One region of the Pseudomonas sp. P108 genome, then DNA from elsewhere that is predicted to be linked to it. Evidence: riboswitches for the same ligand, from Rfam matches in the RefSeq annotation. Region 1 holds a riboswitch; the other holds the start of a gene.
The links. Region 1 has a riboswitch for cobalamin ahead of QOM10_RS12210 (ABC transporter substrate-binding protein). Riboswitches for the same ligand answer to the same signal wherever they lie in the genome.

Region 1 (7,756 bases):
CGCTGCCATCGGATCGTCTGGCAGAGGAACGTGAGCGAATTGGCAAGATGTTCGCGCCTTCGCGCCCGCATTATCTGATCGACACCATCGCCGAGTTGCCTGAGGTAATCGAAGACATCAATGCGCGTCTGGCCCGGGGCGAAACCCCGCAAGCCTGCTGAGTAGCCCCTACCCCTGATCGTTCCCACGCTCTGCGTGGGAATGCAGCCCGTGACGCTCCGCGTCACTGGACGCGGAGCGTCCCTAGAGGCATTACCACGCGGAGCATGGGAACGATCAGTTCGCGGCATTGCCAAATCGCGGGCAAAAAAAAGCTGCCAAAACTGGCAGCAAAAACTTTAAGAACACGCGATGTATTGGCCTCAGCATAGACGCCGGATAATGACAGTGTCATGACAGCACCAAATTCATTGAACCGCCCCCACCCCGTCATCAGGATGTCATCAAGATCACGGCAGAATCCTCGCAAACCGTCTTGAGCCTCGCGACGGATGCATTGCAAGGATTCCCATGAAAGACGACGCCTCGCTGTTTGCCGCCATCGACCTGGGTTCGAACGCCTTTCGCCTGATGATCGGCCAGTCAGTGCGCAGTCGAAAGGGCTTGCAGATTCAGGAAGTGAAAACCCTGCGTGAACCCGTGCGTCTCGCCGAAGGTTTTGATGGTGGTGCGCTGGATGCGTTGGCACTGGATCGCGGCTGGCAGGCATTGGCGCGGTTCGGCAAGAAGCTGCGCGGTTTCGAGGCCGGCCGGGTTCGCGCGGTGGCGACCAGCGCAGTGCGCGAGGCCGACAATGCGCAACTGTTTCTGGCCAGTGCCGAGCGGCATCTGGGCTTTCCCATCGACGTCATTTGCGGCCATGAAGAGGCGCGGCTGGTCTACGCCGGCGTGACCCACGCCTTGCCGAGCGCCGTAGACCTGCGCCTGGTGGTCGACATCGGCGGCGGCTCCACCGAGCTGATCCTCGGCCAAGGCTCACAACCATTGCTCACCGAAAGCATCGCCATTGGCAGTGGCACCTTGAGCACGCGCTTCTTTCGCGGCGGTGACGTGTCCGCCGGTGCCCTACAGGAGGCCGAACGCTTTGCCATCCTGCAGTTTGAAAAGGTTGCCCGACGCTATCGCGCTCAGGGCTGGCAGCAAACCATCGGTTCGTCCGGCACCGCGCGCATGCTGGCCAAAGTGCTCAAGGCCAATCGCCTCAACGACTACGGTCAGGACGGTATCACCTACGGCGGACTGCTGCGCCTGTCGTTGCTTCTGCTGAAGGTGAACAACGTCCAGCAACTGAAACTGGCCGGGCTGCAACCGCATCGTCAAAGCATTCTGCCCGGCGGTCTGGTGTTGATGCTGGCGGCGTTCAAGGTGTTCGGCATCGCGCAAATGCTGCCCTCCGAACCGGGCCTGCGTTTAGGCGTGTTGCACGGTTTGATGAGCCAGCACTAATCCTCGTCACGGCAGATTCGTCTCCCCTTCAGCGGCTCGATCGACTACCATGCCGCCGCCGGTTCCCGAACGGGACTAACAGGGAATCCGAGGTGCTTGCTCAGCACTGATCGGAACTGCCCCCGCAACTGTAGGTGCCGAGCCTGCTCCACGACTGCCACTGGGTGAATCCCGGGAAGGCCGGAGCCAGGCGATGACGCATCAGTCAGGAGACCTGCCGGCACAGTGATTACTAACCGGCGGGGTGTCCGGGAAGGACATCGTGCCGTGCGCGTCTTCGTTGGCTGCCCGGCCTTGCGCTGTTTTCCTGACCGCGTTCGATGGTGTGTTTCCAGACCGTACTCTCCCGCTCCCCGTACGGTTCCCTCGGAGACTGCCACATGCTGCTGCCCCGCATCGCCACCCTCATCACCGGCCTGAGCCTTGGCGCCATGGCGCAGGCGGCATCGACTGTCTATCCACTGACCGTCGAAAACTGCGGCAGCACCCTGACCTTCCAGCACGCACCGACGCGCACCGTGACCATCGGCCAGGCCGGCACGGAAATGCTCTACGCCATGGGCCTGGGCGACAAAGTCGTCGGCACCTCGTTGTGGTTCAACAATGTGCTGGCCAAATACAAAGCCCAGGACGACAAGATCGAGCGTTTGGCTGACAACGAGCCAAGTTTCGAATCGGTGATCGGCAAGCGCCCGGAACTGGTCGCCGTGGAGCTGGAATGGATGGTCGGCCCGCAAGGCGCGGTCGGCACCCGCGAGCAATTTCATGAACTGAAGATTCCGACCTACCTGCTGCCTTCCGATTGCGAAGCCAAGGACAACCTCGTCGGCGCCGATGGCACGCGACTGGCGCCGTTTCGCATCGAGACGATTTACAAAAGCGTGAGCCAACTGGCGCAGATCTTCGATGTTCAGGAGCGTGGCCAGCAGCTCAACGACGAGCTCAAAGCCAGCCTCGCCAAATCGATTGCCACAGCCCAAGGCAAACAGCTGAAGGATGCCAGCGCGCTGGTCTGGTTTTCCAGCGCACAAATGGACATCGAGCCGTTCGTGGCCGGGCACAAAGGCGTTCCCGATTTCATGCTCAGCACCCTCGGCGTGCGTAACGTGGTGGAGTCCGATGAAGAGTGGCCAACGGTCGGCTGGGAAACCATCGCCAAGGCTAATCCAACCTTTCTCGTCATCGCGCGCATGGACCGTCGACGCTTCCCCGCCGACGACTATGAAAAGAAACTCGCCTTCCTGCGCACTGACCCGGTGACGCGCAACATGGACGCGGTGAAGCACAACCGCATCATCATTCTTGACGCCATGGCCATGCAGGCGAGCCTGCGCATGTTCGATGGCATCGAGCAATTGGCCACGGCCATCAACGGCAATGACCTGTCGCAATGAGTGCCAGTCTGATCCGTACGCTGCTGGCCTTGGTGACACTGTTGATTGCAGTGGTCGCTGGTGTGGCCATCGGCGAAACCTCGATTGAACCGGGCGTGGTCGTGCAAGTGCTGGCGAACAAATTGTGGGGCGCCGGGTACGCGCTGGATCCTATCGACGAAGGCATCGTCTGGAACTATCGCCTGACCCGCGCACTGGTCGCGGCTGCATGCGGTGCCGGTCTGGCGACGTGCGGGGTGATTTTGCAGTCGCTGTTGCGCAACCCGCTGGCCGATCCCTATCTGCTGGGGATTTCTGCCGGCGCCTCGACCGGGGCGGTGATGGTGGCGCTGCTCGGTGTCGGCGCCGGGATCATCTCGCTGTCAGTCGGTGCATTTGCCGGCGCAGTCACGGCGTTCGTGCTGGTGATTGTGCTGGCGCGAGTCAGCGGTTCGGCCAGCGGCACCGGGCAGATCATTCTTGCCGGGATCGCCGGCTCGCAGCTGTTCAACGCGCTCACGGCGTTTTTGATCACCCGCTCGGCCAGCTCTGAACAGGCGCGCGGCATCATGTTCTGGCTGTTGGGCAATCTCGGCGGCGTGCGCTGGCCGTCGGTGTGGCTGGCGGTGCCGGTGGCCGTGTTGGGACTGGTCGTGTGTCTGTGGCATCGGCGGGCGCTGGATGCGTTTACCTTTGGTGCGGATTCGGCGGCATCCCTCGGCATTCCGGTGCGACGTGTGCAGATTCTGCTGATTGGCTGCGCGGCACTGGTGACGGCGGTGATGGTGTCGATTGTCGGTTCGATCGGTTTTGTCGGGTTGGTGATTCCCCACGCCGCGCGGCTGTTGCTCGGCACCGGGCATGCGCGCTTGTTGCCGGCCAGTGCGTTGGGCGGCGCAGTGTTTCTGATTGCCGCTGATGTGCTGTCGCGCACGTTGATCAAGGGCCAGGTGATTCCGGTCGGGGTGATTACCGCACTGGTCGGGGCGCCAGTGTTTGCCCTGATTCTGGTGGGTCGGAGATCGGCGCGATGAGCAATGTTCTGAGTTGCTCCGGGTTGACCTTCAAGGTGCGCGGCGCCGAGTTGCTCAATGGTGTCAGCCTTGAGGTTCAGCGCGGCGAGACGCTGGGCATCGTCGGACCGAATGGCTCGGGAAAATCCACCCTGTTGAAGTTGCTGGCCGGGCTGCGTGAACCGAGCGCTGGCGAGGTGCTGCTCGAAGGTCAGCGCCTGGGCAAAATGGCCCGGCGCAGCATTGCGCAAACGCTTGCGGTGGTCGAGCAACAGGCCGACACCGACGACGGCATTCGCGTGTTCGATGCGGTGGCGCTGGGGCGTACGCCTTGGCTGTCGGCGCTGCAACCGTGGTCCGCGGCCGACGACGCCATTGTTCAGCAGGCGCTGACCGACGTCGACGCGATGCACCTGCGCACCCGTCTCTGGCGCAGCCTGTCCGGTGGTGAGCGACAACGGGTACACATCGCTCGGGCCCTGGCGCAGCGACCGCAAATCCTGTTGCTGGACGAACCGGCCAACCACCTCGACATTCAGCATCAGCTGACCATTCTCAACGTGGTGCAGGCGTTGCCGGTGACCACGCTGATCGCCTTGCATGATCTTAATCAGGCGTTGAAATGCGATCGTCTGGCGGTGCTGGAGCGCGGGCGGCTGGTGGCGCTGGGCGAACCGTTGGCGGTGCTGACACCGCAGCGATTACAGGAGACGTTCGGGGTCAGGGCGCACTATCTGACGGACCCGTTCGATGGGGCGCAGATTCTTCGATTTCACTCATGACGTTGTGCATGTGCGTGGTCTGCCACACCGGGTCAGCGTCGACAGCAATAATCTCGAAACCCTGCCGCTGCCAGAACTCGATGGCCCCCGGCAGAAACGGATGGGTGTGCAGGTAGATCACCCCGACTCCGTCGGCGAGTGCCAGGTCTTTGAGTGATCGATAAATCGCACCGGCCAACCCGGAACGCCGTTGTGAAGGCACGACGAACAGGCGCACGATTTCCACTACCTTGCGGCCGGGATAATCAAGGTTCGGGAAGCGTCGGTCGTAAGGGAGATAGCCGATGGAGGCAACGATCTGCCCCGCATGACGAGCAATCAGAAAGCGCCCTTCCCCACGCAGATAAACCTCGGCAAAACGCGCCAGATCGTCAGGCATGCCGGTCGCGCTGAGCTTGGGGAAAAGCTCGGCACGGGCCTTGAAGACAAAATCCAGCACGGCAGGAATGTCGGCGTCGGAAACAGCTTGAATAAAGGGGTGATGTTTCATGTAGCGAAAGCGCCTGGACTGCGGCTGGCCACAGTAGCAACAACAGGTCCCGCGAAGCCATCCAATCTCATGACTTGCACAAAACCCTGTGGGAGCGAGCCTGCTCGCGAAGGCGGCAGATCATCCAACATTGATGTTGACTGACAAGACGCTTTCGCGAGCAGGCTCGCTCCCACAGGTTTTGTGTTTCATGCAGCCAGAGTGTCAGGCCAGTTCTTTACGCAGCTGCCGGGCGGCGGTGACCATGTGCACCAGCGCCGCTTCCGTCTCCGGCCACCCACGGGTTTTCAAACCGCAATCCGGGTTGACCCATAGCCGCTCGGCCGGAATCCGCTTGGCCGCCTTGCGCAGCAGATTAGCCATTTCCGAAGCATCCGGGATGCGTGGCGAGTGAATGTCGTAAACGCCCGGGCCGATGTCGTTCGGGTAAGCGAAGGCTTCGAAGGCATCCAGCAATTCCATGTCGGAACGCGAGGTTTCGATGGTGATCACGTCGGCATCCATCGCCGCGATGGATTCGATCACATCGTTGAACTCGCTGTAGCACATGTGCGTGTGGATCTGCGTTTCGTCGCGCACACCGGAGGCGCACAGGCGGAACACCTCAGTCGCCCAGTCCAGATAATGCTGCCACTGCGCCCGACGCAAAGGCAGACCTTCACGGAACGCCGCTTCGTCGATCTGCACGATCTTGATGCCGGCGGCTTCCAGATCCACCACTTCATCACGAATCGCCAGCGCCAGTTGCCGCGCCTGCACTTCGCGGCTGACGTCTTCACGCGGGAACGACCACATCAGCATGGTCACCGGGCCGGTCAGCATGCCTTTCATGACCTTGTCGGTGAGGCCTTGAGCGTAGCGGATCCACTCCACGGTCATGGCTTTCGGACGGCTGAGGTCGCCGAAGATCACCGCCGGTTTCACGCAGCGCGAACCGTAACTTTGTACCCAGCCGAAACGGGTGAACACATAGCCGTCCAGTTGTTCGGCGAAATATTCGACCATGTCGTTGCGCTCGGCTTCACCGTGCACCAGCACATCGAGGCCCAGACGTTCCTGGATTTCCACGGCGTGGCGGATCTCGCTGTGCATGGCTTCGGTGTATTCGGCTTCGCTCAACTTGCCTTGTTTGAACGACTGCCGAGCGAGGCGGATCGACGCGGTTTGCGGAAACGAACCGATGGTCGTGGTCGGGAACAGCGGCAGATCCAGACCGGCACGCTGCTTGGCGATGCGCTGGGCGAACAGCGATTGACGCTGGCTGTCCTTGGCCGTAACCGCGGCGACACGGGCCTGAACGGCCGGTTTGTGAATGCGCGGGGAAGCTGCACGTGCAGCCTGCACCGAGCGGCTTTCAGTCAGTGCGCGCAGCACTTTCGGCGCTTCAGGTTCATTGACCGCTTGCGCCAGAACCGCGACTTCTTCGCACTTCTGCACAGCGAAGGCCAACCAGCTTTTCAACTCGGCGTCGAGCTTGTCTTCGCGGCCCAGATCCACCGGGCTGTGCAGCAGCGAACAGGACGGCGCGACCCACAGGCGATCGCCCAGACGCTCATGGGCATGCTGCAACGTCGCCAAGGCATTTTCCAGATCGCAGCGCCAGACATTACGGCCATTGACCACGCCCAAGGACAACACTTTATAGGCTGGCAGACGATCAAGAATGGTCGGGTACTGCTCCGGTGCGCGCACCAGATCAATGTGCAAACCGTCGACCGGCAGGTTCGCCGCCAGACCGAGGTTTTCTTCCAGACCACCAAAGTAAGTAGCGAGCAGTTTCTTCAGCGGATCACGCTGGATCTGGTTGTAGGCACGCTCGAAAGCGTTCTTCCACTCCTGCGGCAGGTCGAGTACCAGAATCGGCTCGTCGATCTGCACCCACTCGACGCCTTGGGCGGCGAGACGCGCGAAGATCTGCCCGTACAACGGCAGCAGGCGATCAAGCAGTTCCAGCTTGTCGAACTCGGCACCTTTGGCCTTGCCCAACCACAGATACGTCAACGGGCCGATGATCACCGGTTTGACGTTATGGCCCAGCGCGCGGGCTTCTTCGACTTCTTCGAAGAGTTGATCCCAGCCCAACTGGAACTGCTGATCAGCACTGAATTCAGGGACCAGGTAGTGATAGTTGGTGTCGAACCACTTGGTCATTTCCTGGGCGTGCGCACCGCCGCAGCAGCTGTCGCTGACGCCACGGGCCATGGCGAACAGGGTTTGCAGATTGGCTTTGCCATCGTGCGGGCGGAAGCGCTCAGGGATTACGCCAAACATCAGCGAGTGCGTCAGCACCTGGTCATACCAAGCGAAATCGCCGACCGGGAGCAATTCGATGCCGGCGTTTTTCTGCAGGTCCCAGTGAGCCTTGCGCAGCTCACGGCCAACATCACGCAGGCCGGCCTCGTTCAGTTCTCCTTTCCAGAACGCCTCTTGCGCTTTCTTCAGTTCGCGGTCGCGACCGATGCGCGGAAATCCAAGGGAATGGGCCAGTGCCATAACAAACAACTCCAATGTCTTGTTGATGGCGGCCATTGTCGGCATCGGTCATTATTGAGACAAACTCATTTTAATCTTGATCAACACAAGTTTCCCTCATGATCAAATGATCACAGCCTGTCACCTGAAAACACTCCAGAGCTGAGAGCGCACGAGAAG
Region 2 (7,756 bases), 790 kb from region 1:
CCACCAGCGGATGCCAGCGTTTCGGTTCACCGAGCAGCGCATCCAGCGCCACCGCGGCGACACTCAACAACGCCACACTCATTGACTCACTCCCCAATAATTTTCGTACAGCAACTCATTGAGCGGACGCGCCTGCGCCCACCCTTCGAGTACCAGCATCGGCGCCGGATAGAATTCCTTGACCGGGCCCAGACATAAAACGGCCAGAGGCTTGGCACCTTCGGGCAACTTCAGCAAATCGGCGAGCGCCTGCGGCTCGAATAATGAGACCCAGCCCATGCCGAGGCCTTCGGCGCGCGAGGCCAGCCACAAATTCTGGATCGCACAAGACAACGACGCCATGTCCATTTCCGGCAGCGTGCGACGACCGAAAATGTGCTTTTCGCGATCATCCATCAGCGCGGCGACCAGCACTTCGGCGCAATCGTTGATGCCCTCGACCTTGAGCTTCATGAACTCGTCACTGCGCTCGCCGAGGGCTTCAGCGGTGCGCACGCGTTCTTCTTCCACGAGGTTCTGGATCTGCCCGCGCAGGGCTCGGTCGCTGATACGGATGAAACGCCAGGGCTGCATCAGGCCGACGCTTGGGGCCTGGTGGGCGGCTTCCAGTAGTCGGCGCAGCAGATCCGGCTCAACGCTGCCACCGGTGAAATGGCGCATGTCGCGGCGTTCGGCGATGGCTCGGTAAACCGCTTCGCGCTCGGCTTCGGAGAATGCGTTGTCGGTCATGGCCTCTTCGCGAGCAAGCTCGCTCCCACATTGGACGGGGTGCTTGCTCAAGAAACGCGATCCCCTGTGGGAGCGAGCTTGCTCGCGAAGGCGGCCTCACGGTCTGGCGTAAACAATGCGGCAATCGCAGTCGGATTCGACGGGAAATAAAAGTGCACGTACGACGCCGTCATCCGCCCTTCCCGATAAACCGCCTCGGCCCCACGCCCACCATTCGGGCTCAAACCCCGTGCAATCGGCGCCAGTTCGGTAGTCGTCAGGGAATGATGATAAGTGTGCCCACGTAGCGAACCTTCCGGCAGATCCACCGCTTGCAACGCCAACGCCGCCAGACGCTTCTGCATCACCGCGTCGCCTTTGAGCAGCCCAACCAATTCGGCGCGAGTACCTTCAACGTCCGTCAGCGAATCGAGCAGATACAGCATCCCGCCACATTCAGCGAGCAACGGTTTACCCGCTGAATGATGCGCACGAATCGCTTCAACCATCGCGGTGTTCTGCGCCAGCGCAACGTGATGCAACTCCGGATAACCACCGGGCAGATACACGCTGTCCGCTTCAGGTAATTGCGTGTCGCGGATCGGCGAGAAGAAACTCAACTCAGCACCCATCGCCCGCAGCAGATCCAGACTCGCGCCATAGGTGAAGGCAAACGCCTCATCACGGGCGACGGCAATGCGTACATTCTTCAGCAGTGGCTCGACAGCGATGATGTCAGGCGCGGCGAACTCAACCGCCGGTGGCAGCGCTACCTCACAGCTGCTGGCGAGAGCGTCGGCAGCGGCGTCGAGACGCACATCGAGGTCATTCAGTTCGCTGGCCTGCACCAGGCCGAGATGCCGGCTCGGCAGTTCGATACCGGTCTCGCGGGACAATGCACCGTACCAGCGCAGGCCTTCAGTGAGACTGCCTTCGAGCAATTGCGCATGGCGCAAAGTACCGACACGATTGGCCAGCACGCCAGCGAACGGCAGGTCCGGCTGATACCTCGCCAGACCCAGCGCCAACGCACCAAAGGTCTGCGCCATCGCCGTCCCATCAATCACGCCAAGCACCGGTACACCGAAGTGCCGCGCCAGATCGGCACTGGACGGCGTTCCATCGAACAGGCCCATCACGCCCTCGATCAGAATCAGATCCGCCTCGGCAGCGGCTTCCCACAACAGACGACGACTCTCCTGCTCGCCAACCATCCACATGTCCAATTGATACACCGGCGCACCGCTGGCGCGCTCGAGAATCATCGGATCAAGGAAGTCCGGGCCGCATTTGAACACGCGCACTTTGCGCCCCTGATTGCGATGCAAACGGGCGAGCGCGGCGGTGACGGTGGTCTTGCCCTGACCGGAAGCCGGCGCGGCGATGAGCACCGCCGGGCAGTGACGTGGTTGATTCAAAGTTCGACGCCTTTCTGCGCTTTGATGCCGGCCTGGAAGGCGTGTTTGAGCATGCCCATTTCGGTGACCGTGTCGCCCATCTCGATCATTTCCGGCTTGGCCGCGCGACCGGTGACGATCACGTGCTGCATCGGCGGACGCGCCTGCAGATCGCTGAGCACCTGATCAAGATCGAGGTAGCCGTGCTTGAGAGCGATGTTCAATTCGTCGAGCACCACCAGACCAATCGACGGATCGCGCAGCAGTTCGCGGGACACCGCCCACGCGGCTTCGGCGGCGGCGATGTCGCGCTGACGATCCTGGGTTTCCCAAGTGAAGCCTTCGCCCATCACGTGGAAGCGCACCTGCTCAGGGAAGCGGCGGAAAAACAACTCTTCGCCGGTGCTGTTGCGGCCCTTGATGAACTGCACCACACCGCACTGCATGCCGTGGCCCATGGCACGGGCGAGCATGCCGAACGCCGAGCTGCTTTTGCCTTTGCCGTTGCCGGTCAGCACCAGCACCAGGCCGCACTCGTCAGGCGAGTTGGCGATACGTTCGTCGATCACGGCTTTTTTGCGCTGCATACGCGCCAGATGGCGTTCGTCGCGCTCGGGGGAATCAGTCATGGGGAGCTCTCCGTTGAGGCTGGATAACGGCGGGCAGGCACAAGAATAGACGGCAAAAAGCCTGGCATCGCCCACCGTGATGCCGCTGGATGGATCAGGCCGGTCTCCGGGCTCATGAGCGGCGTTGGCCTGACTGCGCGCCTTCCCGCTTCTTTCGAGGCAGTGGCTCAAGGCGCAGCTTTCACTCATTTACCGTTGCGGGGGCAGCGCCGGGATCGTGGTAGTTCTTCGCTTGAAGACAACCCTCACCGGCTTCCCTGTTTCACTCTGTCGACGCAGGTCACAGAGCACCTGAAACAAGCCGCGAAGGTTAGAGGGTTGGGGGTGGAGCGTCAATTAAAGAGGCGGCCATCGGGCGAATAACTGCCGCCGATCAATTATCTGCCGCCAATCTTGTGCCACACTGATACAAATGATATCAAAGAGCCATGCTTTTCCCGAAAAGCCCACCACAACAATAAAGGATGATGACGATGCAAGGCATGATCATCAGCAACCCGCGCCTGGAATTCCTGCGCCCGGTGCTCGAACGCTGGTTTGACTGTATCGACCGTTACAACGCCGTGCGCGGCGACAGCGATACCCCTTACTGGCATGACGAGAAAGCCAATCTCGGACTGCTCTCGGCGGCGGCCTGGATGGCTGAGCTGGTGACCTTGAACGAAACTCCCACGCGCAAGCAGAACGAAGAAGGCGAGCGCAACGCTCGCGCCGATCTGTTTCTTGCCGGCGCCGAAGACCGCGCCTTTATCCAGGCCACTCAGCGCTGGCCGAAGGTCACCAACCTGAATCTGACCCAAGCCCTGCTCGATATCACCAACGACGCCAAACGCATCAGCTACGCCAGCGATCTCAAGCTCGGCTGCCTGTTTATCGCGCCGCAAAAACCCCAGCACAGCGCCAGCCCCGAAGAGCTGCAGGACATGGTCGACGATCTGCAAAAGGAACACACCTGCGCGGTCGCCTGGTATTTCCCTTACGCCTACCGCAAGTTGCGCAGCGAAGCGGGCAACTATCACCCGGGAATCGCCGTGCTGTTCAAGGAAGCCCGCGGCTGAGCAGTTGAACCATCGGGCTTGCGCCCTCCTCTATGATTAGGAATGCATTCATAGGGAAGATCAGCAATGCGCAAGCCCCAGCTCGTTTTTGTCATCGCCTTCGCCGGAGGGCTCGCCGCCTGCGGTGAGACCTCCAGCCTGCAAGTCTCCGACGGCACCGGCCCGTCGCCGAAGCTGCCCGAACCGAACAAGACCCTGATCCCGACGGTGAACATCGCCCCGGCGATCGGCTGGCCCGAGGGCGGCAAACCGACAGCGGCGGCTGGCACCCAGGTGGCAGCGTTCGCCGAAGGCCTCGATCATCCGCGCTGGTTGTATGTGCTGCCCAACGGCGATGTGCTGGTGGCGGAAACCAATGCTCCGCCAAAACCGGATGACAGCAGCGGGATTCGCGGCTGGGTCATGAAGAAGGTCATGGGCAAGGCCGGCGCTGGCGTGCCCAGCCCAAACCGCATCACCTTGCTGCGTGACGCCGACCACGATGGCGTCGCTGAGACGCGCACAGTGTTCCTGCAAAACCTCAACTCACCTTTCGGTATGACGCTGGTCGGCAACGATCTGTACGTCGCCGATACCGATCGCCTGCTGCGCTTTAACTACGAACCGGGCGCGACCGAGATCAAGTCGCAGCCAATCAAGGTTGTCGATTTGCCTGGCGGCACGCTGAATCACCACTGGACCAAAAACGTCATCGCCAGCAAGGACGGCAGCAAGTTGTACGTCACGGTCGGCTCGAATAGCAACGTCGGCGAAAATGGTCTGGATAAGGAAGAAGGTCGCGCCGCGATCTGGGAAGTTGATCGGGCGACCGGCAATCACCGGATCTTTGCCTCGGGCATCCGCAACCCCAATGGCCTGGCCTGGGAACCCACCAGTGGCGCGCTGTGGACGGCAGTGAATGAACGTGACGAGATCGGCAGTGATCTGGTGCCGGACTACATCACCTCTGTGAAGGACGGTGGTTTCTATGGCTGGCCGTTCAGCTACTACGGCCAACATGTCGATGTCCGCGTTACGCCGCAAAACCCGGATCTGGTGGCCAAGGCCATTGCCCCGGATTACGCCGTCGGGCCGCACACTGCGTCTTTGGGCCTGACGTTCGCCGAGGGCAACAACCTGCCGGCGCAGTTCAAGGAAGGTGCCTTTATCGGCCAGCACGGCTCATGGAATCGCAAACCGCACAGTGGCTACAAAGTGATTTTCGTGCCGTTTACCGGCGGCAAGCCGAGTGGCACACCGGTGGATGTGCTGACCGGGTTCCTCGACAAGGATGAGAATGCACTGGGCCGCCCGGTGGGCGTGGTGATCGATCAGCAGGGTGGCTTGCTGGTGGCGGATGATGTTGGCAATAAGGTTTGGCGAGTCTCAGCCACGAAGTGATGTTGAATGTGACCTGAAACAACTGTGGGAGCGAGCCTGCTCGCGAATGCATAGTGTCAGCATCCATTGAGTTGACTGATACACCGCTTTCGCGAGCAGGCTCGCTCCCACATTAGAACGGCTGCGATTTTTACTACGGGTTATGCGCCAGATGCTCCGGCTGCAACACCCGCTTGGCACTCAGATAAGCCTTCTGCCAATACGCCTTCGACAGACTGTCCAGCTTCACCGTGCCGCCCGTGGCCGGCGCATGCACAAAGCGCCCTTCGCCGACGTAGATCCCCGCATGACTGACCTGCGAGCCGCCATTGGTGGCGAAGAAGATCAGATCGCCGGTCTGCAAGCCTTCCTTACCGACATTCGGTGCCTGCATGACGATCAGCTCACGCGTCGAACGTGGCAAAGAAATGCCCGCCGCATCACGGTAGACAAAACCGATCAGCCCGCTGCAATCAAACCCTGAATCCGGCGTGTTGCCGCCCCAGCGATAAGGCGTGCCGACCAGACCGAGCGCGCGAAACAGCACGTCTTCAGCAGCAGGCGAAAAAGCTTGGGAGGGGCCGAACACGACCGGGGCACGAACCACCGGCGCAGGTGGCGGCGTGCGACTGGCGCAGGCGCTGAGCAGCGCTGCGCAGAGCATCAATGTGAGGCGGGCCGACATCGTCATAAGCAGAACATCCTGATCTGGCTGCGGCTTTTTCTGCCGATGGACAGAAAAGAAAACCGCCTGCGTGAGCACGCAGGCGGTTTGCCATCAATATAGATTCAGGATTCTAGCGGCTACGCGGCAAACTTCAAGTAAGACTTTAACTTCACCTTGTAAAGTATACGTCTACTCCGTTGCCGGAAGCCCGATTGTCGCCGCGAACGCAGCGACAACGGGGGGATTACTTACGAGCCGTGACTACGGTCGGAGCGTTGGCCAGAGCGCGTTTCGCTTCGATGAAGGTCTTGCTCCAGTAGCTGTCACCCAGGCTGTCGATGCGAACACCGCCGCTGCGACGACTGCTGGAGTGGATGAATTGGTTGTCACCGAGGTAGATCCCGGCGTGACTGACACGACCGCGACGACCGTTGGTGGCGAAGAACAGCAGATCGCCCGGCTCAAGGTTGCTGCGCGAGACCAGCGGCGCATCCACGTTGATCATTTCGCGGGTGGAGCGCGGCAGGTTCATGCCGGCCTCTTCACGGAAGAGGTAGCCGATGAAACCGCTGCAATCGAAACCGGCTTCAGAGGTACCGCCGAAACGGTAACGGGTACCAATCAGGGACATGCCGCGTTCGAGGATGCTGTCGGCCAGAACAGGAAGCTGATAAGGCTTCTTGCCATTGAATTCGTTGAGTTCTTTTTCGGTGTCCAGTTCTTCCTGGTAAATAACGGAAGACTGAGCCGTGGCAGAATTTTTAACCTGTTGAGGCTGCTCTTGGACTGGAGAATGAGCAGCGCAACCGTACAACAGGGTGACGAGTGCGAGAGGCACGAGGGGTGCGAAGCGCTTTAGCATGGGCACGACCGTGGCTGATAGTTGTAAAGAAGCCGAGACTATGCCCGCTATCAGTCTCATTTGCAAATTCAATCGATCTTTTTGTGACTTCCCGGTTTCTCGTTTACATCTAAGCGCTTAAGCCCATTTGAACCGATACGCGGCCTGCACACTGCGCTGGAAAGCGGATTTTCTGGCGCCTGAAATATGCCGAAACACGCTGAAAGCCGCGCCGTTACCAGCCTAGCGTTTCCTTCAGGAAGGGAATGGTCAGCTTGCGTTGAGCCTGCAAAGAGGCCTGATCGAGCTGTTCAAGCAAGTCAAACAGCGCACTCATGCTGCGGGTGCCGCGAGTCAAAATAAAATGCCCGACCTCGTCGGTCAGGTGCAGACCGCGACGCGACGCGCGCAATTGCAAGGCGCGCAATTTGTCTTCATCGGAGAGCGGGCGCATCTGGAAAATCAGCGCCAGGGTCAGGCGCGATTTCAAGTCAGCCAGTTTGACCGGCAATTCACGCGGAGAGGTGGAAGCGGCAATCAGCAAGCGCCGACCGCTGTCACGCAGACGGTTGAACAGGTGAAACATCGCCTCTTCCCAGTCAGCCTTGCCGGCAATCACCTGCAAGTCATCCAGGCAAACCAGTTCGTACTGTTCGAGGTTATCGAGGATTTCGACGCCGCGGTCCATCAACTCGGCCAACGGCAAGTACACCGCCGGTTCCCCCATCTGCTCGAATCGCAGACACGCCGCCTGCAACAGATGCGTACGCCCTACGCCGTGTTTGCCCCACAGGTAGATCAGGCTTTCTGTCCAGCCGGCGTCGGCTTCGCATAGACGCTCGACATAGCCGAGTGCAGCGGCATTGGCGCCTGGGTAGTAGTTGATGAAGGTGGCGTCGTCACGCAGACGCACACCTAGGGGCAGCTGAATCGGTTTCATGCTGACTGAACAGTTCTCAAGGAACCGTTAGTGGCCTCTGTGTAAAGTTTGCGAAGTTTATACCCGTGAAGCTGAGCGCACAATGCGACAGAGTCCAAGCAAAATCAAAGGTTTGCGTTAACACGCTGGTTTTATGACAGATTCTTTGGCGCCAGCG

Region 2: linked by a shared signal. The riboswitch ahead of cobO (cob(I)yrinic acid a,c-diamide adenosyltransferase) and the one ahead of QOM10_RS12210 (ABC transporter substrate-binding protein) in region 1 are both predicted to bind cobalamin.

Annotation. Positions count from the first base shown of each region.
Region 1 is NZ_CP126691.1:2,758,025-2,765,780, reverse strand. Features, by position in the region: gene phnX (phosphonoacetaldehyde hydrolase) at 1-161, shown strand, start outside; gene QOM10_RS12215 (Ppx/GppA family phosphatase) at 511-1,446, shown strand; cobalamin riboswitch at 1,489-1,683, shown strand; gene QOM10_RS12210 (ABC transporter substrate-binding protein) at 1,827-2,840, shown strand; gene QOM10_RS12205 (iron ABC transporter permease) at 2,849-3,853, shown strand; gene QOM10_RS12200 (ABC transporter ATP-binding protein) at 3,850-4,614, shown strand; gene QOM10_RS12195 (GNAT family N-acetyltransferase) at 4,553-5,104, opposite strand; gene metE (5-methyltetrahydropteroyltriglutamate--homocysteine S-methyltransferase) at 5,309-7,597, opposite strand.
Region 2 is NZ_CP126691.1:1,964,500-1,972,255, reverse strand. Features, by position in the region: gene cbiB (adenosylcobinamide-phosphate synthase CbiB) at 1-82, opposite strand, end outside; gene bluB (5,6-dimethylbenzimidazole synthase) at 79-729, opposite strand; gene QOM10_RS08690 (cobyrinate a,c-diamide synthase) at 777-2,126, opposite strand; gene cobO (cob(I)yrinic acid a,c-diamide adenosyltransferase) at 2,123-2,734, opposite strand; cobalamin riboswitch at 2,814-3,044, opposite strand; gene QOM10_RS08680 (hypothetical protein) at 3,208-3,792, shown strand; gene QOM10_RS08675 (PQQ-dependent sugar dehydrogenase) at 3,859-5,172, shown strand; gene QOM10_RS08670 (C40 family peptidase) at 5,306-5,842, opposite strand; gene QOM10_RS08665 (C40 family peptidase) at 6,063-6,680, opposite strand; gene hda (DnaA regulatory inactivator Hda) at 6,895-7,599, opposite strand.